Regions from separate parts of the Kocuria sp. HMSC066H03 genome, predicted to be linked through region 3. Evidence: riboswitches for the same ligand, from Rfam matches in the RefSeq annotation. Region 3 holds a riboswitch; each other region holds the start of a gene.
The links. A riboswitch is a leader RNA that binds a small molecule or an ion and turns the genes downstream of it on or off. The one in region 3 is predicted to bind thiamine pyrophosphate.
Positions count from the first base shown of each region.

Region 1: linked by a shared signal. The riboswitch ahead of HMPREF2833_RS11065 (bifunctional hydroxymethylpyrimidine kinase/phosphomethylpyrimidine kinase) and the one ahead of HMPREF2833_RS05860 (ECF transporter S component) in region 3 are both predicted to bind thiamine pyrophosphate.
Region 2: linked by a shared signal. The riboswitch ahead of HMPREF2833_RS06895 (3-oxoacyl-ACP reductase) and the one ahead of HMPREF2833_RS05860 (ECF transporter S component) in region 3 are both predicted to bind thiamine pyrophosphate.

Region 1 covers NZ_KV807509.1:496,913-504,681, reverse strand. The annotation lists gene HMPREF2833_RS11070 (Rne/Rng family ribonuclease) at 1-2,894, shown strand, start outside; TPP riboswitch at 2,986-3,079, shown strand; gene HMPREF2833_RS11065 (bifunctional hydroxymethylpyrimidine kinase/phosphomethylpyrimidine kinase) at 3,067-4,755, shown strand; gene rplU (50S ribosomal protein L21) at 5,026-5,337, shown strand; gene rpmA (50S ribosomal protein L27) at 5,382-5,636, shown strand; gene obgE (GTPase ObgE) at 5,790-7,385, shown strand; gene proB (glutamate 5-kinase) at 7,382-7,769, shown strand, end outside.
Region 2 covers NZ_KV807506.1:766,914-774,682, forward strand. The annotation lists gene HMPREF2833_RS06875 (enoyl-CoA hydratase) at 1-551, opposite strand, end outside; gene nadE (ammonia-dependent NAD(+) synthetase) at 790-1,692, shown strand; gene HMPREF2833_RS12595 (hypothetical protein) at 1,737-2,078, shown strand; gene nhaA (Na+/H+ antiporter NhaA) at 2,298-3,692, opposite strand; TPP riboswitch at 3,838-3,973, shown strand; gene HMPREF2833_RS06895 (3-oxoacyl-ACP reductase) at 4,019-4,783, shown strand; gene HMPREF2833_RS06900 (LLM class flavin-dependent oxidoreductase) at 4,785-6,071, shown strand; gene HMPREF2833_RS06905 (phospholipase D-like domain-containing protein) at 6,347-7,606, opposite strand.
Region 3 covers NZ_KV807506.1:536,375-544,143, reverse strand. The annotation lists gene HMPREF2833_RS05895 (Na+/H+ antiporter subunit A) at 1-766, shown strand, start outside; gene HMPREF2833_RS05890 (Na(+)/H(+) antiporter subunit C) at 763-1,293, shown strand; gene HMPREF2833_RS05885 (Na+/H+ antiporter subunit D) at 1,283-2,920, shown strand; gene HMPREF2833_RS05880 (Na+/H+ antiporter subunit E) at 2,917-3,564, shown strand; gene HMPREF2833_RS05875 (MrpF/PhaF family protein) at 3,561-3,830, shown strand; gene mnhG (monovalent cation/H(+) antiporter subunit G) at 3,827-4,192, shown strand; gene HMPREF2833_RS05865 (DUF4235 domain-containing protein) at 4,322-4,594, shown strand; TPP riboswitch at 4,758-4,864, shown strand; gene HMPREF2833_RS05860 (ECF transporter S component) at 4,921-5,544, shown strand; gene HMPREF2833_RS05855 (ABC transporter ATP-binding protein) at 5,541-7,139, shown strand; gene HMPREF2833_RS05850 (energy-coupling factor transporter transmembrane component T family protein) at 7,136-7,769, shown strand, end outside.

The DNA of each region.
Region 1 (7,769 bases), on a different contig from region 3:
CGGGCAGCAGCTCGGACGAGGACGCCGCCTCCTCGGCCCCCGAGCCGCAGGACGCCGCGTCCGAGGACGCCGCCGCCGCCGACAGCACCGACTCACCCGCCGCCGAGGACGCCCCGGCGGCGGAGGGCACCGAGCCCCCCACGCAGCAGGACTTCGGGGCCTTCGGCCCGGGCGCGTCCCTGCTGTTCCGGGCGCCGGACCCGGACGAGATCCGCCGTGCCGCCGAGGCCCAGAAGGCCCGGCTGCGCGAGGCCGCCCAGGAGCGGGAGGCCGCCCGCGGGGACCGCGACGAGGACGACGACGCGAGCGTGTCGAGCAAGCGGCGCCGACGGCGTCGTCGTGGTGACGAGGACATGGAGCTCGTGGACGACTCCGACGGCTCCGTGACCCGGGTGCGCGCCCCGCGCGGTGCGTCCGAGGGCACCAGCAGCGACGAGGTCACCGGGGTCAAGGGCTCCACGCGCCTCGAGGCCAAGCGCCAGCGCCGCCGCGAGTCCCGCCAGTTCGGCCGCCGCCGCCACGTGATCACCGAGGCCGAGTTCCTGGCCCGCCGCGAGTCCGTGGAGCGTAAGATGCTGGTCCGCCAGAAGGAGGACCGGATCCAGATCGGCGTGCTCGAGGACGGCATCCTCGCGGAGCACTTCGTCTCCCACACCACGCAGGACTCACTGATCGGCAACGTGTACGTGGGCAAGGTGCAGAACGTGCTGCCGTCCATGGAGGCCGCGTTCGTGGACATCGGCCGCGGGCGCAACGCCGTGCTCTACGCCGGCGAGGTGGACTGGGACGCCGCCGAGATGGGGCACAAGCCCCGCAAGATCGAGAACGCCCTGAAGTCCGGGGACACCGTGCTCGTGCAGGTCACCAAGGACCCTGTGGGCCACAAGGGCGCCCGGCTCACCAGCCAGGTCTCCCTGCCCGGGCGCTACCTCGTGTACGTGCCCGGCGGCTCCATGACCGGGATCTCCCGCAAGCTCCCGGACGTCGAGCGCCAGCGGCTCAAGAAGATCCTCAAGGACCGGCTGCCCGAGGGCGCGGGCGTGATCGTGCGCACCGCCGCCGAGGGGGCGTCCGAGACCGAGCTGACCAACGACATCAACCGGCTGCGCTCGCAGTGGGAGCAGATCCAGGAGAAGGCGGGCTCCACCAAGACCCTCGCCCCGGAGCTGCTCTACGCCGAGCCGGACCTCACCATCAAGACCGTCCGGGACGTGTTCAACGAGGACTTCACCGCCATGGTGGTCCAGGGCGAGCAGGCGTGGGACAACATCGAGGCCTACGTGACCTACGTGGCCCCGGACCTGCTGGACCGGCTGCAGCGCTGGACCGAGGACGAGGACCTCTTCGAGCACATGCGCGTGGAGGAGCAGATCCAGAAGGCGCTGGAGCGCAAGGTGTTCCTGCCCTCCGGCGGCTCGCTCGTGATCGACCGCACCGAGGCCATGACCGTGGTGGACGTCAACACGGGCAAGTTCACCGGTTCCGGCGGCAACCTCGAGGAGACCGTCACCAAGAACAACCTCGAGGCCGCCGAGGAGATCGTGCGCCAGCTGCGGCTGCGGGACATCGGCGGAATCATCGTGGTGGACTTCATCGACATGGTCCTGGAGTCCAACCGGGACCTCGTGCTGCGCCGGCTCGTGGAGTGCCTGGGCCGTGACCGCACCAAGCACCAGGTGGCGGAGGTGACCTCCCTGGGTCTCGTGCAGATGACGCGCAAGCGCATGGGCACCGGCCTGCTCGAGGTCTTCTCGGAGCCGTGCGAGGAGTGCGCGGGCCGCGGCGTCGTTGTCCACGACCACCCCCTCAAGGGTCGCTCCACGGCCACCGCGCCGGACCACCGCGGCGGCAACCGCAACGAGCGCAAGCGCTCGCGGCAGAAGCAGAACCAGCCGCAGGACAAGCCCCGGTCCAACAACCGGGGTGGCGCGGACGACCAGCAGCAGGCCCGGGACGAGGCCGCCCGCACGGCGTTCGCGAACATCGCGGCCGCCTCCTCCCACGAGGACGACGACGCCCAGGGCGCCTCCCGCGGCGGAGCCGAGCACAAGGACTCGACCGGCCAGCACGCGGAGCACGGGAACCAGGGCCCGGAGCAGGCGTCCGAGCACGGTTCGGCGGACTCCGAGAGCGGGCGGCGTCGGAAGAAGCGCCGCGGCAAGCGCAGCCGCGGTCGCGGGAACCAGGGCGAGGACACCGCCACCGAGAACGGTGGGAACGGTGCCTCCGAACCCCGCGGCGAGCACGCCGCGGGTGACGCCGGGTCCAGCCTGACGATCCACGGTGAGGTCATCGAGCTCCCCCAGGGGCAGAAGGACGAGCGCGCGGAGCAGGAGGCGCTCACCCTGGACTCGCTCTCCGCGGCCTTCTCGGCCGAGGACTCCGGCGAGGACGCGTCGCAGGACCGCACCGGGTCCGGTCGCGGCTCCGGACGGCGGGGCGGCGAGGGCTCGAAGGGCCGCGGGGGACGCTCCGCGGGCCAGCGCGGCCGGGGTCGCGGCAACGGCGCCGCGTCGTCCGACGCCGAGCAGACCCGGTCCGAGCAGCCCGAGGGCTCCGCGCCGGAGCGGGACGCCCAGAAGCAGTCGCCGTCCGAGGGCGGGGCTGGACAGTCGGACCCGTCCCGGCGCGCCACGACGGCACAGCCCGCCGCGTCCACCACGGACGCCGCTCCTGCCAGGCGCCGCCGCGGTTCCCGCCGCGCCGTGGCTCCCACGGCCGCACCGGGTGCCGGAAGCGTGGAGACCCGTGAGTACGACGCCGCCGAGCGCTCGGCCACGCGGTTCACCGCCGCGGCCGCGCCCGTGGGCTCGGCCTCCTCGGACGGCCAGCCCACCATCGTGGGTGTGGGCGTGAGCGCCCGGGACATCACGATGACCCCCAAGGGGGACTGACGCCCCCCGCGGCCCTCCTGGGAGGGCCGCGGGGGACCACCCACCACAGGAGCGCTCGGACTCGTCCGGGCGCTCCTGTGGCATGATCGGGACCACGTGCACGGGGTGCCGCACGGCGGCTGAGAACACACCCGTAGAACCTGATCTAGCTCGTACTAGCGAAGGGAATGTCGTGAACCCCACGCCTTCTGTCCCCGCCCCCCGCGTCCTCTCGATCGCCGGCACCGACCCCACGGGTGGTGCCGGGCACGCCGCGGACCTGAAGTCCATCGCCGCCATGGGCGGCTTCGGGCTGAGCGTGGTCACTGCGGTGGTCGCGCAGAACACGCAGGGCGTGGTGGCGGTCCACACCCCACCCGTGTCCGTGCTGCAGGCGCAGCTGGACGCCGTGGCGCAGGACGTGGAGCTGGATGCCGTGAAGGTCGGGATGCTCGGCTCGGTGGACGTCATCGAGACGGTGGGGGCGTGGCTCGCGGCCCACCGTGCGCCCGTGGTCGTGATCGACCCCGTCATGGTGGCCACCGCCGGGGGGCGTCTGCTCGCATCCGACGCCGAGGACGCGCTGCGCGGCATCCTGCACCACGCGGACCTGATCACCCCCAACCTGCCCGAGCTCGCCGTGCTCGCGGAGCGGCCCGTGGCCACCACGTGGGACGAGGCGCTCGAGCAGGGCCGGGCCGTGGCGGAGACCTTCGGCACGCGCGTGCTGGTCAAGGGCGGGCACCTGAGCGGGGAGTCCACCCCGGACGCCCTCGTGGTCCCGGGCCAGACCGAGCCCGTGGCCCAGTACTCGGGGACGAGAGTGGCTACGCGCAACACCCACGGGACCGGGTGCTCGCTGTCGTCCGCGGTGGCCACGGTCGTGGCGCGCACGGGGGACTGGGCACAGGGGATCGACACCGCCCGCCGCTGGCTTCGCGGTGCGCTGCGCGCTGCGGACTCCCTGCACGTGGGCCACGGCAACGGCCCGGTCCACCACTTCCACCACGTCCAGGACCTCGTCACGGACCCCGCCTTCGTGGCGGCGGCGTGCGGGGAGGACGACGACGCCGCTCCCGCTGTCTCCCCGGCAGACGGCGCTGTCCACACTGCCTCCCCGGCACAGAGGGCCGTGGCGGCCGGGCACGCACTGCAGGCCGCGGCGGGGGACGTGTCCGCGCGTGGTGACGCGGCGGCGTCGTGCGGGGGCACCGAGGATCCCGGCACACGCTTCACCGACGAGCTCTGGGAGGCGAGCGCGCCGATCCGCGAGCAGATCGCGGTCCTGCCCTTCGTGGTGGGGCTGGGGGACGGCACGCTGGAGCGGGACGAGTTCGAGCGCTACCTGGACCAGGACATGCAGTACCTGGACGCCTACTCGCGGGCCCTCGCGCTGCTCGCGGCGGCGGCCCCCGAGGAGAGCACCCGGGAGTTCTTCGCCAGGGCGGCGGCCGCTGTGGTCACGGGGGAGTCCGCACTGCACCGCGCGCGGCTGGACGGGCGCGCCCCGCAACAGCCCTCCGGGACCACGAGCGCGTACGCGGACTTCCTGCTCGCCCGCACGGGGCAGGACGGGTTCGCGGTGGGTGCCGCCGCGGTCCTGCCGTGCTACTGGCTCTACGCGCACGTGGGGGCGGAGCTCACGGAGCGGGCGCGCCGCACGGGGCTGCAGGGGCACCCGTTCGCGGACTGGCTCGAGACCTACGACGACCCGCAGTTCCACGCCGCCACGGAGGTGGCCCGTGCCGCCGTGGACCGCGCCGCCGAGCAGGCGGACACCGCCACGCGCGAGGCCATGCGCCGCGCGTTCCTGCGCGCGTGCCACCTGGAGCTCGAGTTCTTCGCACAGACCTCGGCTGCCACCGCACGCCAGGAGGGCTGATCCCGCACGGCGGAGAGCCCGCGAGTGGCGTGACTTCCGGGGATCGGGTAGTCTGGACTGTCGGTGCCGGACACCGGTGTGCGCATAGTGGTTTTCATGCGCCCGGACACGGCACACTCGGGTGAACTTCCTGTTCTCGGTGCGACAGCCACGCAGAGAGCGGGTCGGTCACAGACCACCGCGGCGTGATGTCTCGACATTCGCAGTCCGGCAGGAGCCCACCCGACCTTTACACGCAGTCCATAGATGTCGAGAGAAGTGAGTTCCCAAGTGGTGTACGCGATTGTCCGCGCAGGCGGCCGCCAGGAGAAGGTTTCCGTTGGAGACCTCGTGACCCTTGACCGCGTCGCCGGCGAGGCAGGCAGCACCGTAGAGCTTCCTGCGCTGCTGCTGGTCGATGGGGACAAGGTCACCTCCGACTCCAAGACCCTGGCCGACGTCAAGGTCACGGCCGAGATCATCGAGGACCTGCGCGGTCCCAAGATCTCGATCATGAAGTACAAGAACAAGACCGGCTACAAGAAGCGCCAGGGCTTCCGGGCTGAGCTGACCACGGTCAAGATCACCGGCATCGACGCCTGATTTCCCGGTCCCCCATACATTTCCAACGAAGGTAGGCACACACCATGGCACACAAGAAGGGTGCGAGCTCCACTCGCAACGGCCGTGACTCCAACGCCCAGTACCTGGGTGTCAAGCGCTTCGGCGGCCAGTCCGTCAACGCCGGCGAGATCATCGTCCGCCAGCGTGGAACCCACTTCCACCCGGGTCTGAACATGGGCCGCGGCAAGGACGACACCCTGTTCGCCCTGGCCGCCGGTGTCGTCGAGTTCGGCACCCGTCGTGGCCGCCGCGTGGTCAACATCCAGACCGCCGAGTAGTCAGTTCTTCCGGACCCCAGGGTCCACCCGCCGTCACCGCAGCGTGACGGCGACCACTGGAGGGTGGGCGCGTCACGCGCTCACCCTCTAGTCTTTTCAGGACAGCCCCGTCTCCCTGCCCCGCGCGGGGGACCCCAGAATCCGAGGAGCCACGTGGCCAGTTTTGTTGATCGAGTCATCGTCCACGCCACGGGCGGCAACGGCGGCCACGGTTGCGTCTCCGTCAAGCGCGAGAAGTTCAAGCCGCTCGGTGGCCCGGACGGCGGCAACGGCGGGGACGGCGGCTCCGTGATCCTGCGGGTGGACGGGCAGTCCACCACCCTGCTGGGCTTCCACCACGCCCCGCACCAGAAGGCCCCCAACGGGGAGCCCGGCAAGGGAGACATGCGCCACGGCTTCAAGGGCCAGGATCTCGTGCTCTCCGTGCCGGACGGCACCGTGGTCAAGGACCGCGAGGGCAATGTGCTCGCGGACCTGCTGGGTGAGGGCAGCGAGTACGTGCTGGCCTCCGGCGGCATGGGCGGGCGTGGCAACGCGGCGCTCGCGTCCCCCAAGCGCAAGGCTCCCGGTTTCGCGCTGCTCGGCACCCCGGGTGAGGAGCAGGAGGTGGAGCTGGAGCTGAAGTCCATTGCGGACATCGCGCTCGTGGGCTTCCCCTCCGCCGGCAAGTCCAGCCTGATCGCCGCGATGAGTGCCGCGCGGCCCAAGATCGCCGACTACCCCTTCACCACGCTGGTCCCCAACCTGGGTGTGGTCCAGGCCGGCGACACGCGCTTCACCGTGGCGGACGTTCCCGGTCTGATCCCGGGCGCGTCCGAGGGCAAGGGACTCGGCCTGGAGTTCCTGCGCCACGTGGAGCGCTGCGCCGCCCTGGTGCACGTGATCGACTGCGCCACCCTGGAACCGGGCCGCGACCCGATGAGCGACCTCGACGCGCTGGAGGCGGAGCTCGCCCACTACGCGCAGGACATCGAGGACGACGACCCGTCCACCATTCCTCTCACGGAGCGGCCCCGCCTGGTGGTGCTCAACAAGGTGGACGTGCCCGAGGCCCGGGAGCTCGCTGACTTCGTGCGCACCGAGCTCGAGGAGCGCGGCTACCCGGTGTTCGAGATCTCCACGGCCTCCCACGAGGGGCTGCGGGAGCTGAGCTTCGCCATGGCTCGCCTGGTCTCCGAGGCACGGGCCCAGGAGGAGGAGCGCGAGGAGCGACGCCGCACCGTGCCGGTGCTGCAGCCCGAGCCCGCGCGGCGGCGTCGTGGCAAGGACCGCCACGAGTTCGTGATCACCCGCGAGGACCGCGCCGAGGAGCCGCTGTACCACGTGCGGGGCGAGAAGCCCGAGCGCTGGGTGCTGCAGACGGACTTCAACAACGACGAGGCCGTGGGCTACCTCGCGGACCGCTTCGCCAAGCTGGGCATCGAGGACGAGCTGTTCCGGATCGGTGCCAAGCCGGGCAACGCCGTGCTGATCGGACCCGAGGAGAACGGCGTGGTCTTCGACTGGGAGCCCACCATGGTGGGCGGCGCCGAGCTGCTGGGCGGACCCCGCGGTTCGGACCTGCGCCTCGAGGAGACCTCCCGACCCACCCGCCGCGAGAAGCGGGAACAGTTCTACGACCGCATGGACGCGAAGTCCGAGGCCCGCGCGGAGCTCGAGCAGGAGCGCCGCGCCGGGATCTGGACCGAGTCCGTGGACGCACGAGATCGCCGCCGCACGTCCGAGACGAAGGAGACGAACGAGAAGTGACCCACCACGAGAAGACCCCCACCGAGACCATCGACGTCTCCGCCGTGGAGCAGCAGGCCTCGAAGTCCGCGATCCAGCTCAGCACTGAGAGCCGCGGCAAGAACCGGCGCTCGGCCATCGAGAGCCGCGAGGAGCTGCCCAAGGCGCGGCGCGTGGTCGTGAAGGTGGGCTCCTCGTCCCTGACCTCCATCGAGAACTCGATCGACGAGAACGCGCTGCGCTCCATCGTGGACGCCCTCGGGCGCATCAAGGCCCAGGGCGTGGAGGTGGTGTTCGTGTCCTCGGGCGCGATCACCGCCGGGCTCCAGCCCCTGGGGCTGTCCAGGCGGCCCAAGGACCTCGCGACCAAGCAGGCCGCGGCGTCGGTGGGTCAAGGTCTGCTCA
Region 2 (7,769 bases), 230 kb from region 3:
GGGACCACACGGGAAACGAGTCCGGAGCGCTCGGCCTCCTCGGCGTCCATCTGGCGGCCGGTGAGGATGAGGTCCATCGCCTTGGCCTTGCCCACTGCGCGGGTCAGCCGCTGGGTGCCGCCCATGCCCGGGATGACGCCCAGGGTGATCTCCGGCTGCCCGAACTTGGCGGTGTCCGCGGCGATGATCATGTCGCACATCATGGCCGCCTCGCAGCCACCGCCCAGGGCGTAGCCCGCGACCGCCGCGATCTTCGGCGTGCGCAGCCGGGCGAAGGTGTCCCACGCGGAGAAGAAGTCCTCGCGGTACATGTCCGAACCGGTCTTGGAACCCATCTCCTTGATGTCGGCGCCCGCGGCGAACGCCTTCTCGGAGCCGGTCAGGACGATCGCACCGATCTCCGGATCGCGGTCCAGGTCGGTGGCGGCCGCCACGAGCTCGGTCATGGTCTGCACGTTCAGCGCGTTCAGCGCCTTGGGACGGTTCAGCGTGATCACGCCCACGCGTCCCTCGCGGCGGACCAGGATGGTTTCGTAGGTGTTCTCAGTCATGTGGCCAGCATCTCACGACGCCGCCGCGCCCCGCCTCACACGCACGGGTGACGGTCCGCCACCGCATTCGGCCCGGAACGCTGCCCCTCTGTTGACACGACAGATGCCGCACATGATGCGCCCCTGCCATCCTGGCCAGGTGCGGGGTGACGGTGAGGGACTCGCCGAGGCGACCCAGCGGCGTCGTGGACCGGGGGTCCGTCACACCCCTGAAACACGCGGTCGCTAGCATGGCGGCATGCGTGAATTGCAGGCACAGATCATCGCCGAGCTCGGGGTGGCCCCGCGGATCGACCCGGAGACGGAGGCGGCGCGGCGCGTCGACTTCCTGTGCGACTACCTCCGGGCGACGCACACCAGGGGCTTCGTGCTGGGCATCAGCGGCGGCGTGGACTCCACGCTCGCGGGACGGCTCGCGCAGCTGGCCGTGGAGAAGCTGCGCGAGGACGAGATCCCCGCGGAGTTCGTGGCCATGCGCCTGCCCTACCGCACCCAGCAGGACGAGGACGACGCACAGGCCGCGCTCGCCTTCATTGAGCCGGACCGGGTGGTCACGTACGACGTCGCTCCGGCCGTCGACGGGTTCGAGGCCGCCTACGCCGCGGCCACCGGCGAGCAGCTCACCGACTTCACCCGCGGCAACACCAAGGCCCGCGTGCGCATGACCGCGCAGTACGCGGTGGGCGGGGACCACAACCTGCTGGTGATCGGCACGGACCACGCGGCAGAGTCCATCACCGGGTTCTTCACCAAGTTCGGGGACGGCGGAGCGGACCTCCTGCCGCTGGCCGGACTGGACAAGCGGCAGAACCGGCAGCTGCTGGAGTACCTGGGGGCCTCGGAGCGGCTGGTCGGGAAGGTCCCCACCGCGGACCTGCTCAACGACAACCCCGGGCGCACGGACGAGGACGAGCTGGGCCTCACGTACGAGGACATCGACGACTACCTCGAGGGCAAGGACGTCCCCGTGGAGGTCGCGGAGAAGCTGGAGCAGATCTTCCTGCGCTCCCGGCACAAGCGCACCGTGCCGGTCACGCCGGCGGACGGGTGGTGGCGGGAGGAGCACCCCGCTCGTGCCGGAGCAGGTCTTCCCCGGGGAAGTGAATCGCCGGAACCCCCCAATAGCAAGTACGCTGATTGATGAGTCATCAATAGATGACGTTCCCCAGCAAAGGAGAACCCGCTATGCGTAAGACCGCAGCTGCTGCCGCTCTGTCCCTGGCCATCCTGTCCGGCGTGTCCGCCCCGGCCATGGCCGCCACGGAGAGCCCCGCTCCCGCCTCCACCCAGCAGGAGGACGAAGGCCACGGCAACGCCGGCCTGTGGGGCCTGCTCGGTCTCGCCGGTCTGGGTGGCCTGCTGAAGAAGAACAAGACCGTTCCCGTGGAGCGCAACCACAACGTGGGCACCACCGACCGTACCCACAACGTTGGGGCCACGGACCGCACGCGCACCGCGGGTTCCACGGACCGCACCCCCAACGCGGGCAACACCAATGTGGACGGCACCGACCGCACCGGTCGCTGATCATCACTCCGCTTGGCAGTTCTCCAGATCCGGGACTGCGGCCAGGGGCTCACTCGTTCACGAGTGGGCCCCTGCGCCGTCCTCGGCTCCGGCGCCCGGCGTGGTTCCACCTCCACGCGGCCCGTGCGGGCGGCAGGGGGGCGGTGGGTCACGCCGACGGACGGGTGGTGACGGGAGGGCTGAGCCCCTGCCCGGCGACGGAGGACCAGCCCCCCACTGCTATGCGTGGGACGCGGTGTTCCCTGATCCGGCAGCAACCGCACCCACCCGGTAGTGGCGGTTGCGGACCGCCAGCAAACCACCGGCCAGCACCGCTGCCAGCACCGACGCGGTCAGTACGGCCACCTTGGCCTGGTCCCCGGCGGCCGCGGACGGGTCGAAGCTGAGCTCCGCGATCAGCAGGGACACCGTGAACCCGATCCCGGCCAGCAGCGCGATCCCCACCAGGTCGATCCACTTGTAGGACGGGTCCAGCTTCCGCCCGGTGAGCACGGTGGTGAGCCACGTGGCGGCAATGATGCCCAGCGGCTTGCCCAGGACGAGGCCCGCGATGATGCCGAGCGTGACGGGGGCGGCGAGCGCCGTCGTCAATCCGTCCCAGCCGCCCACTGCGACGCCCGCGGAGAAGAACGCGAAGACCGGCACCGCGAACCCGGCGGACAGGGGCCGGACGCGGTGCTCCAGGTGCTCGGCGAGCTCCACGGGCTCCCCGGACGCCTTGGCCCCCATGACGGGAACGGCGAAACCGAGCAGCACGCCCGCGACCGTGGCGTGGATCCCGGCCTCGTGGACCAGGGCCCACGTGACCACGGCCAGCGGCACCAGGATCACCCACGCGGCCCACGTGCGGTGCGCGAAGAAGCGGGGGAAGCGGTGCGCCAGCAGCCCGAACGCGGCCAGCGGGACGAGCGCGAGGAGCAGCGGGAGCACGTGCACCTCGTCGGTGTAGAAGATCGCGATGATCGTGATGGCCAGCAGGTCGTCCACCACCGCCAGGGTCAGCAGGAACAGGCGGAGCGCGCTGGGCAGGTGCGAGCCCACGATCGCGAGCACCGCCACGGCGAAGGCGATGTCCGTGGCGGTCGGGATCGCCCAGCCGCCCAGGGTCTCGGGGCTCGTCGCGTTCACGGCCGCGTAGATCAGCGCGGGGACGACGACGCCGCCCACGGCCGCCGCGACCGGCACGGCCGCCTTGCGGAGGTCCCGCAGATCACCCGCGACGAACTCGCGTTTGAGTTCCAGACCCACGAGGAAGAAGAAGACGGCGAGCAGCCCGTCCGCGGCCCAGGTGCCGAGGCTGAGCTTCAGGTGCCACGGCTCGTAGCCGACCTCGAGGTCACGGAGGGCGAAGTAGCTCTCCGCAAAGGGCGAGTTGGCCCAGACGAGGGCGATGACAGCGGCAACCACGAGGAGGATGCCGGCCACGGTCTCGCGGCGCAGGACGTCCTGGAGCCGGGAGAGGACGCCACCCGAGGGGTGGTCGGGCTCGCACGGAGGCTCAGGATGGTTGAAGAAACCGGGCTCCGAAACGAAGCCGGAGGATTCTTCCTGCGCCACGGGATCCGGTGATCCGGGCTCACGGTGGGCAGGGGTGGTCGTGTGGTGCAGGGGCATGGAGTACTCCAATGTCGACGGGCATCACGCTCATTACCGCCGACCAGACTTCCCGGCACACCAGCCATCAAGGGTAGCAGGGTGCATTTGGGCGGCGCACCCGGGGCGGCTGCCATGAGGCTGAGCGGCTCCGTCTACACTGACCACCAGTGACACGGGGTGCCGCCACCCTCTCCTCCCAGCCTCACCGGGCGCGTGGAGCGGGGGTCCGCAGCGGCTGAGATGACACCCGTCGAACCTGTCCAGTTAGTACTGGCGAAGGGATGTCACGGTCGCACCGCGCAGGTGGCGCACCGCTTTCTTCGCCGTGAGCCACAGGAGTGAGCATGCGGATCGAGAACACCATCGTCCTGGTCACCGGCGGAGCCCGCGGGCTCGGGGAGCACCTCAGCCGGGCGTTCGCGCGGGAGGGTGCGCGCGTCGTCGTGAACTACCACGCCAGCGAGGAGCGGGCCCGCGCGCTGGTCAGCGAACTCGGCGAGGACAGGGCGCTTGCTGTCCAGGCGGACGTGACCGACGCCCAGCAGGTGCGGGACATGGTCACCCAGGCCCGGGAGCACTTCGGCGCGCCGATCACGGTGGCGGTGAACAACGCCCTGGTGGACTTCAGCTTCAACGGGGACGCCCGGCCCACCCTGGACACGCTCACTGCGCAGAACCTGACCCAGCAGTTCGAGGGCGCGGTCGTGGGCGCCCTCAACGTGATGCAGGCGGTCACCCCGGGCATGGCGGAGGCGGGCGAGGGGCGCATCATCAACATCGGCACCAACCTCTTCCAGAACCCCGTGGTCCCCTACCACGACTACACCGCCGCGAAGGCCGCCCTGCTCTCCCTCACCCGCACCGCCGCCAAGGACCTGGGACCGCAGGGCATCACCGTGAACATGATCTCCGGTGGCCTGCTTCGCACCACGGACGCGAGCGCCGCCACCCCGGACGAGGTCTTCGACTTCATCGCCGCCAGCACTCCCTTGGGTCGCGTGACCACCCCCGAGGAGTTCGCGGACACCGCCCTGTTCTTCGCCTCGGACTGGTCCCGCGGGGTCACCGGCCAGAACCTGGTGGTCGACGGCGGGCTGGTGATGGACTGACATGGCCCGCCGCCTCCACCTCAACGCGTTCCTCTACGGCGCCGGCCACCACCAGGCGGCGTGGCGCGCCCCGAACTCCTCGGTGCACCGCCTCACGGACATCAGCTACTACGAGGAGCTCGCGCAGACCGCCGAGCGCGGCCTGTTCGACGCCGTGTTCTTCGCGGACGGCCACAGCGTGGGCGACGTCTCCGGCGGACCCCACTGGTCCCTCGAACCGCTGACCGCGCTGTCCGCGATGGCGCGCGCCACCGAGCGCATCGGCCTGGTGTGCACGGTGTCCTCCACGTTCTTCACGCCGTTCCACGCGGCCCGGATGCTCGCGTCCCTGGACCACATCTCGGGCGGCCGGGCGGGCTGGAACGTGGTGACCTCCATGTGGGACGACGAGGCCCGCAACCACGGCTACCGAGCCATGCCGCCCAAGGACGAGCGCTACGGGCGCGCCCGCGAGTTCGTGGAGGTGGCCCGCGCCCTGTGGGCCAGTTGGGACGAGGACGCCGTCACCGCGGACCCGGAGGGCCAGTGGGCGGACCCGTCCAAGCTGCACCGCCTGGACCACGAGGGCCGCCACTTCCTGGTGGACGGACCCCTCACGGTCCCGCGCTCCCCGCAGGGCGAGCCGGTGCTGTTCCAGGCCGGTGCGTCCGGGCCCGGAAAGGCCCTGGCCGGGGACTTCGCGGAGGGGATCTATGCCGTGGCCTACGACCTCCCCGCCGCCGAGGAGTACTACGCCTCGGTCAAGGCGGAGGTGGCCCGGGCCGGCCGCGATCCGGAGGCCGTGGTCGTGATGCCCGGACTGGTCACCTACGTGGGCCGCACCCACGAGGAGGCCCTCGCCAAGCAGGAGCGCGTGGACCGGCTGCTGCCCGTGGAGCAGTCCCTCGCGCAGCTCTCCACCTTCGTGGAGCAGGACTGCTCCGACTGGGACCTGGACGCGCCCGTGCCCCCGCTGCCACCCCTGGAGGAGTTCACCGGACCGCAGGGCCGCTACGGCACCATCCTGCGGATCATCGAGGCAGAGCACCCCACGGTCCGCCAGCTGCTCGGGCGCCTGGCCGCCGGCGGAGGCCACTGCACCATGGTGGGCACCCCGGAGTCCATCGCGGACCGGATGCAGGAGTGGCTGGAGAACGGCGGCGCGGACGGCTTCAACCTCATGCCGCCCGTGCAGCCGGACTCGCTCACGGACTTCGTGGACCTCGTGGTCCCCGAGCTGCAGCGCCGCGGCCTGTTCCGCACCGAGTACACCGCCACCACGCTGCGCGGCCACCTCACCGAGGGCTGACCGCCCACCCCACGACGACGCCGCCGCGCCCCGGAGGCTGCACGCTCGCCAGGCACCACGGCCCACACCCTTAAGTGCAGCTTTTGCCACTTTTCGGCCCGTGAGCGGCAAAACCTGCACTTAATCCTGGGCTGGAGAGCTCATTCCTCGGGTGGAGGGCCTGATCCTGGGGTGGGGGGCTTGATCTTGGGGGTGCAGGGCTTCACGAGGGCGGCGGCGATCCGGTGACGGGCGTGCGGGGGCCGGCCGTGCGGCGTCGTCGTGCGCCGGGGATGTCAGAGCAGGGGGCGCAGCGGGACCAGCAGGACCTCCGCGACCCGCGCCATGGGGTGGCGCTCCCGCCACTGGGGGGAGGTGAGCTCCTCGCAGTGCTCGCTGTCCGCGAGGAAGACCTTCTCCATCTGGGCGGCGAAGTCCGGGTCCACGATCTCCACGTTGGTCTCGTAGTTGAAGGACAGGGAGAGGCGGTCCAGGTTGGCGGTGCCCACGGTGGACCACTGGCCGTCGATGGTGGCGGTCTTGGCGTGGATCATGCACGCGCCGTAGAGCAGGATGGTCACGCCGCCCTCCAACAGCTGGCCGTAGAACCCCCGGGACACCCAGTCCGAGAGGATGTGGTTGGAGTCTTTGGGGACCATGACGCGGACGTCCACCCCGCGGCGCGCGGCGTCCAGGAGCGTGTCCAGCACCTGCTGGTCCGGGATGAAGTACGGGGTGTTGATCCAGATGTGGTGCTGAGCCCGGTCGATCGCGTTCATGTACATCTCACGGATGGGGTACACGATCTGGATGGGCAGGTTCGCGTTCACCCGCACCTCGGGATCCCAGCTCTGCGGCGGGACCCACTCGATCTCCTTGTCCGGCTCGCGGTCCTCGTTCCACACCGTGGCGATCGCGTTGCGCAGACCCCACACGGCCGGGCCCACCTCACGGATGTGCGTATCCCGCCACTGCCGGGAGTACAGGGAGCCGATGTTGAACCCGCCCACGAACCCGATCTGGTCGTCCACCACCAGGATCTTGGAGTGGTTAAGACCCGAGAACCTCAGGGGGCCCTTCCAGAACGGGCGGCGAAGGAACGGCACGCGGAACACGTGGATGTCGCTGTCGAAGGAGTAGAAGGTCTGCGGGATGACCAGGTTGGCGAAGCCGTCGTAGATCACGAACACGTCCACGCCGCGCTCCACCGCACGGTTCATGCCGTCCAGGAAGCGCTGCCCGATCTCGTCGTTCTTCCAGATGAACGTCTCCATGTGGATGGAGTGCTCGGCGTTGTCGATGGCCTCGAGCATGTCCTCGTAGACGTCCTCCCCGGACGTGTAGATGGTCAGCTCCGAGTCCTGCACCTGCGCCGTGAACGTTCCCGGACGCGGTGCGTCACGCTGCTTGCGCCCGCGCTGCTTCCACCAGTCGATGCCCGCCAGAGATGCCACGACCACGGCCTGCGCACCGAGCAGGGACCCTGCGCCCACACCGGCCGCCTTCAGCAGGATCCGGCGTTCTCTGATCTGTGACAGCACGTTCGTGGGGGTCATCCCGCCACACTACTGCCCCGTGTTCCCGGGCGTCCCGCCTCTTGCCTGGGATCCCGGTGGAAGTCCCCGTGGCATCCGCTCCGCGCCGGAGGCGGTCCCCACACCTGAGGCACGGGAGCACGACGCCGCCCGCGGCCCGGGTGGACCCCGGGGTCCTCCGGTG
Region 3 (7,769 bases):
CCGGCTGCGCAGCGAGCGCCACCAGCTGGACACCCGGCGGCTGCAGGCGTTGCGCGGCGCCGACTCCGCGGCCCACTCCACACAGGCCAGGACCCAGGAGATCGAGGTGGCCCGGCGCTTCTCGTCCCGTCCGGACGCGGACCCGTTCCTGCTGGCCGGACGCACGCTCGCCCCCGAGCGGCGCTCGATCATCTTCGAGGTCGTGGCGCGGTTGCTGTTCCACACGTTCATGCTGGTCTCCCTCTACCTCCTGCTCGCGGGGCACAACGATCCCGGCGGCGGGTTCGCCGGAGGGCTCATGGCCTCCCTGGCCCTGACGCTGCGCTACCTGGCCGGCGGCCGGTACGAGCTCGAGCGGGCCACGCCCGTCAACGCCGGGTGGATGCTCGGAGCAGGGCTCGCACTGGCCTCCCTGTACGCCCTGTCGCCCCTGTTCCTCGGCGGGGCGGTCATGGAGAGCTACACGTTCGAGTGGGACCTGCCGCTGTTCGGGCACGTGAAGTTCGTGACCGCGCTGATCTTCGACGTGGGCGTGTACCTGATCGTGGTGGGCCTGGTGCTCGACATCCTGCGCTCGCTGGGCGGGCGGATCGACGAGCGCATCGAGCGCTCGGCGGTCGAGGACGACCGCAAGCGCACGGGCCGGGGCTCCCGCATCCGCCTGACCCGCAACGGGCCCGTGATGACCGCCACCCGCTCCGAGGACCCGGACGCCCCCGAGGGCTCCATGGTCTCGGGGGACGAGACCTCGGAGGTGCGGCCGTGACCGTGAACCTGACTCTGCTCGTGGTGATGGGCGTGCTGTTCTCCGTGGGGGTGTACTTGCTCCTGGAGCGTTCCCTCACGCGCGTGCTGCTGGGCCTCATGCTGCTGACCAACGGCGCGAACCTGCTGATCCTGCACACCAGTGGGGTGCCGGGCGTGGCACCGCTCTACGACTCGTCCCTGGACCCCTCCGAGTACTCGGACCCGCTGCCCCAGGCCCTCGTGCTGACGTCCATCGTGATCTCCCTGGCCACCACGGCCTTCCTGCTGTCCATGATCTGGCGCTCCTGGATCCTGGCCCGCCGGGACGAGATCCAGGACGACCTCGAGGACCGCCGCGTGGCGCAGCAGTCCTCGTACGACGCCGAGGACGACGACGCCATCCCGCAGGACGCCTCGGAGTTCGCCACCCCGGACGCCCCCTTCACGCCCTCGCGCCACAACGCCGAGGAGGCCTCGGAGTCACCGGGCCACCACAGGGTCGAGACGCAGCTGCGCACGGACAGGAGGGATCCGCATGAGCACTGACCTGGCGCAGCTGGCACCGCTCGCGGTGCTCATCCCGTTCCTCGGTGCGGCTCTGAACTTCGTGATCGTGCACCGCAACAGGCTCCAGCGCACCGTGACCGTGGGAGCCATGGCACTGACGCTGGTCCTGGATGCCGTCATGCTCGCGGACGTGTGGAACCAGGGCCCCCAGGCCGTGCACCTGGGTGGCTGGGCGGCCCCGTACGGGATCGTCATGGTGGTCGACCAGCTCTCCGCGCTCATGCTCGTGGTGTCGGTGGTCGTGTCCCTCGCGGTGCTCGTCTACGCGGTGAGCGAGGGCGTGGCCGGCGGGGACGACGAGGGTCCCATCTCGATCTTCTACCCCACGTTCCTGCTGCTCGTGGCCGGTGTCTCCAACGCGTTCCTGGCGGGGGACCTGTTCAACCTCTACGTGGGCTTCGAGATCCTCCTGACGGCCTCCTACGTGCTGCTCACCATGGGAGGGACCGCGCAGCGCATCCGGGCGGGCGTGACCTACGTGGTGGTCTCCGTGATCTCCTCGATCCTGTTCCTCATCACCCTGGGGATGATCTACGGCGCCACCGGCACCGTGAACATGGCGGACCTCTCCGTGAAGCTCGCGGACCTCCCGCAGGGCACGCAGCTGCAGCTGCACCTCATGCTGCTGATCGCGTTCGGGGTCAAGGCCGCGGTGTTCCCGCTGTCCTTCTGGCTCCCCGACTCCTACCCCACCGCCTCCGCGCCGGTGACGGCCGTGTTCGCGGGGCTGCTGACCAAGGTGGGTGTCTACTCGATCATCCGCACCGAGACCCTGCTGTTCCCGGACCGGCAGATCAACGGGCTGCTGATGTGGGTGGCTCTGCTGACCATGCTCGTGGGCATCCTGGGTGCGCTGGCCCAGATCGACATCAAGCGCATGCTGTCCTTCACGCTCATCAGCCACATCGGCTACATGATCTTCGGGATTGCCGTGGGCACGCCTCAGGCTCTGGCGGCCGTGGTCTACTACATCGCCCACCACATCGTCATCCAGACCAGCCTGTTCCTGGTGGCGGGGCTGATCGAGCGCCGCGGCGGGTCCACCAACGTGGACCGGCTCGCGGGAATGCTGCGGATCTCCCCGCTGCTGGGAGTGCTGTACCTGATCCCCGCGCTGAACCTGGGCGGGATCCCTCCGTTCTCCGGCTTCCTGGGCAAGGTGGGGCTGCTCGAGGCGGGCATCGCGAGCGGCACCTGGCTGGACTACCTGCTGGTGGGCGTGTCCGTGCTCGTCTCGCTGCTCACGCTGCTGGCGCTGATCCGCGTGTGGAACCGCGTGTTCCTGCGCCGCGTGGAGGACGCCGAGTACCCGGATCCCGTGCTGCGGGCCACCACGGCCCAGGGACACCACCCGCACAGCTCGCGCGTGGTGACCGGCAACCCGGGCAGCGTGCTGGCCGGCAGCTCCGAGGTGGTGCTGCTGCCCCGGACCATGGTGGGGGCCACCACCGCACTCGTGGTGGTGGGGGTGGCGCTCACGGTCTTCGCGGGCCCGCTCTTCGACCTCGCGGGCAGCGCCGCGGACAACCAGGTGCACCCGGACCGCTACGTCGACGCCGTGCTGGCCCCCGTGGGCGAGGGCGGCGTGAGCGAGGAGGCACCATGAGCACATCCGCCGTCCGTCGCCAGGCCCGCAACTCCCTGCGGGCCGAGCTGCCGCTGATCCTGTGGCTCGTGGTGGTGTGGGGAGCGCTGTGGGGGGACTGGAGCCCCGGCAACCTGGTCTTCGGGCTGCTGCTGGCCCTGCTGGTCACGCGCACCCTGGTGCTGCCCCCGGTCCGGCTGTCCGGGCGCTTCAACGTGGTGCACTTCGTGCTGTTCGTGGTCACGTTCGTGTGGCAGGTGGCCAAGGCGAGCATCCACGTGTTCCGAGTGGCGCTGGTGCAGGGACCGCGCGTGCACAACGCCGTGCTGCGGGTGCCGCTGCGTCAGAACAACGATCTGCTGATGACCGCCGTGGGGCACACCATGGCGCTGATCCCCGGGTCACTGGTGGTCGAGGTGGACCGGGGGAACGGGATCCTCTACTTCCACGTCCTGGACATCGCCACGCCGGAGCAGGCCGAGGCGTTCCGGCGCTCGGTGCTGGACACCGAGGCCGCCTGGATCCGCATCATGGGCTCGCGGGAGGACCTGGCGCTGCTGCCGGTCAAGGGGGACCCCGACCGCACGGAGGCCACGGGCGCCGTCGAGTCCCCCACCGAAGACATGGACGAGGCCGGGAGCGGGCCCGGAGAGGAACGGTCATGACCCTGTTCGACGTCGCCGTGTGGGTGTGCGGTGCGATCCTCGCGCTCGCGGCCGCGGGCACCATCTACCGCCTGGCCAAGGGACCGTCCCTGCTGGACCGGGTGATCGCCACGGACGTCCTCCTGGCCATCGTGGGCGCCGCGCTGGCCGTGGAGATGGTGTACCACCGCCACACGGACAACCTGGTGCTGCTCGTGATCGTCTCCCTCGTAGGGTTCCTGGGATCCGTCACGGTGGCGCGCAACGTGGGGCTGGACCGCTCATGAACTGGCACACGGTGACGGACGTGGCAGCAGTGGTGTGCCTGGTCGCGGGGACGTTCATGTCGCTCGCGGCCGCGGTGGGTCTCGTGCGCTTCCCCGATCTGCTCTCCCGCATGCACGCGGGCACCAAGCCCCAGGTCTTCGGGCTGCTCCTGCTGCTCACCGCCCTCGCGTTCGCCAGCGGGGAGCCCCGGATGATCCCCCTGCTGGTCCTCGCGTGGATCTTCCAGCTGCTCACGGTCCCGGTCTCCGCGCACATGGTGGGCCGTGCGGCCTACCGTTCCAAGCACCTGCACGAGGAGAACCTCGTGACGGACGAGCTGCGTGACGTGGTGGCCCGCGCCGGCGAGGACCGTCCCGACTGACGACACACGCGGTGGTGCCACCCGGGCAGGTGGCGCCACCCCGGCTCACGGGTTCGTATGCTGGGGTGGGAGCACGACGCCGCCGGCCACCACGCGCCGGCGGCACTTTCGAAAACCGAGGAGAATCCCATGAACAAGGCGATGGACATTTTCGGCACGGTGGCCTCCCTGGGCGGCGTGGCCGTGGCCAACAAGGCTCTGACCGTGGCGTGGAAGCAGGTCACGGGCAACGAGCCCCCCGCCAAGAACCCGGACGAGGACGAGGCCTGGCGCGACATCATCATCTGGGCCATGATCACCGGTGTGGTGGGCACGGTCATCAAGGTGGGCATCGCCCGCCAGGTGTCCAAGATGCAGTCCGACGACAACGACTCCACGAAGTCCTCGCAGACCGAGATCTGAGTCCTGCTCCCGCGCACGCCCGCCGGTGAGGGCCACGCGTCACTGGACGCGTCCTCGCGGCGGGAGTGCGCGGCACCGGGGTGCGGCGCGCACCTCGCACCACGGCGGTCGGCCGGGGCGCCTCGAGCACCCCGGCCGACCGCCGTGGTGGTCTAGACTGATGGCTCAACGACAGGGGAGCGCCACCGAGGCGCTGAGAGTGCGCGCGAGCGCAGACCCTCGAACCTGATCCGGTTCATACCGGCGCTAGGGAGTCGAGCATCTCAAGAGCCCGTCCGCGGTGCGCGGGGGCTCTTCCCCTCCTGGAACCTTCAGGAGGAGTTCTCATGACACAGCTCAGCAGCACCCCCACCGGAACCGCACGGGGTACCGCCCGCACGCAGTCCTGGCGGGTCGTGGACATCGTGGTGGCGGCGGTCCTCGCCGCGGCGTGCGCGGTGATCTTCTGGATGTGGTCCAACCTGCTGTACCCCGTGGTGTCCACGGCCGCGGTGGCGTATCCGCCCTCGGCGGGGCTGATCTCGGGCGGCTGGCTCGTGGCGGGCACCCTGGGCGCGCTCATCATCCGCAAGCCCGGCGCGGCCCTGTTCTGCGAGCTGCTCGCGGCGGTGCTGGAGGGCTTCCTGGGAACCCACTTCGGGTGGACCGTGGTGATCTCCGGTCTCGTCCAGGGTCTCGGAGTGGAGCTCGTGTTCCTCCTGACGCGCTACCGCCGCTTCGGCCTGGCCGTGGCCACCGCGGCCGGTGCGCTCTCGGGACTCTTCCTCGGGGTGAGCGAGGACATCATGTACAACTACGAGTGGGCGCTGGACCAGAAGGTCGTCTACGCCGCCCTCACCACCCTCTCCGGTGCGGTGATCGCCGGTGCCCTGATGTGGCTCGTGGTGCGTGCACTGCAGGCCACCGGGGTGCTGGGGGCCCTGGCCTCCGGCGCCACGCGCCGTCGATGACGGAACCGGCGGGGTCTGCGCCCACCGGCGCGGCCGTGCGGCTGGAGCGGTTCGGGTGGCACTACCCCGGCCGTCAGGATCCGAGCCTGCGTGACGTCACCGCCGTGGTCGAACCCGGGGAGCGCGTGCTGCTGCTGGGGCCGTCCGGCGCCGGGAAGTCCACGCTGCTGCAGGCCCTCGCGGGGGTGGAACAGGATCCGGACGGGCAGTCCCGCTCCGGCGGGCTGAGCGTGGACGGCGTGGACCCACGGGAGGCGCGAGGGGCCGTGGGCTTCATGCACCAGGACCCCGAGACCCAGGTGATCCTCTCCCGCGTGGGGGACGACGTCGCGTTCGGGCTGGAGAACATCTCGGTGCCCCCCGAGCAGATCTGGCCCCGCGTGGACGAGGCGCTCGCGCGGGTGGGGCTGACGCTGCCCCTCGCGCACTCCACCACGGCCCTGTCCGGCGGGCAGAAGCAGCGTCTCGCGCTCGCGGGCGTCATGGCCATGCGGCCTCGGCTGCTGCTGCTGGACGAGCCCACCGCGAGCGTGGACCAGGAGGGCGCGGAGCAGCTGTGCCGGGCCGTCTCCGAGGCGGTGTCGCGGGACGGCATCACGCTCGTGGTCGTGGAGCACCGGGTGGCCCTGTGGGAACCCGTGGTGGACCGGGTCATCGTGCTGGACGAGCACGGCCGGGTGGCCTTCGACGGTCCCACGCGCGAGACCCTCCACGACGCCCGCCACCTGCTCCAGGAGCAGGGCACGTGGGTGCCCGGCTGGGTTCCGACCACGCGCGCACCCGCCCCGGCGGACACCCGCGGCCCGGACGCCGGGGAGGTGCTGCTGAGCGCCCGGAACCTCGCCGTCTCCCGCGTGCAGCCGACGCGGCGCGAGATCGCCCGCAGGCGGCGTCGTGCCCGGAAGGCCTGGCGGCACGGCACGGACGCGGCTGCGGACCCCCTGGACGGCTGGGACGCGCCCGTGGCCGCCGAGGGCATCAGCCTGGACGTCCGCGCGGGCCGTGCGCTCGCCGTGACCGGCGTGAACGGGGCGGGCAAGTCCACCCTGGCGCTGACGCTGGCGGGTCTGCTCGTGCCCGTGCGCGGCACGGTGCGGGCCTCCGCGGCGCTCGCGGACGGCGCGCCGCAGGACCCCTCGCTGTGGGACGGCGGGGAGCTGATCCCGCGCGTGGGCACGGTCTTCCAGCACCCCGAGCACCAGTTCCTGCGTCCCACCGTGCGCGCCGAGCTCGAGTTCGGACCGCGTCAGCTGCTGCGCCGCGCCGGAGCCTCGAAGGACGAGCTGCCGGAGCACGACGCCGCCCGGGTGGAGGACCTGCTGCGTCGCCTGCGCCTCGAGGACCTCGCGGACACCAACCCCTTCACGCTCTCCGGTGGTCAGAAGCGCCGGCTGTCGGTGGCCACCGTGCTCGCGGCGGCCCCGCGCGTGCTGATCCTGGACGAACCCACGTTCGGCCAGGACGCCCAGACCTGGAGGGAGCTCGTGGACCTGCTCGTGGCGGAGATGGACCGGGGCACGGCGGTGGTCGCCGTGACCCACGACCGCGACCTCGTGGCGGCGCTGGAGGCGCAGGACGTGAGGCTCGGCTCATGAGCACGCCCGTGGCGCCGTCCATGTTCGGTCCCCGCACGGGGCTGCTGTCCCGCGCCAACCCGGTGGTCAAGCTGCTGGGGGCCCTGTTGATCACGCTCGTGATCGTGGTGAGCGCGGACCCCGTGACCAACGCCGTGGCCCTCGCGGGGCAGCTCGTGCTCCTCGCGGGGGTGGGGCTCGGCCCGTGGCGGCTCCTGCGGCTGCTGTGGCCCCTCGCGGTGGCCGCGCTGATCAGCGGCTGGGGCACCGCGATGCTCTCGCCCGCGGGCGGCACGGGCCTCGTGGAGGTCGGCTGGCTCACGATCACCACCGGGTCCCTGGCCGCGGGCGGCGCGATCGCCCTGCGCGGACTTGCGATCGCCCTGCCCGGGATCACCGTGCTGCTGACCACCGACCCCACGGATCTCGCGGACGGGCTCGCCCAGACCCTCAGACTGCCGGCGCGGTTCGTGCTCGCGGCGCTCGCGGCCATGCGGCTGGTAGAGGTCATGGTCACCGAGTGGAGCGTGCTCGCATCCGCCCGCCGGGCACGCGGCGCGGGGGGCCGGAGCGGCCCGGTGGGGGCTGCGCAGGAGTTCGGCGGTCAGGCGTTCGCCCTGCTCGTCCAGTCCCTGCGCCGGGCCACGCGCC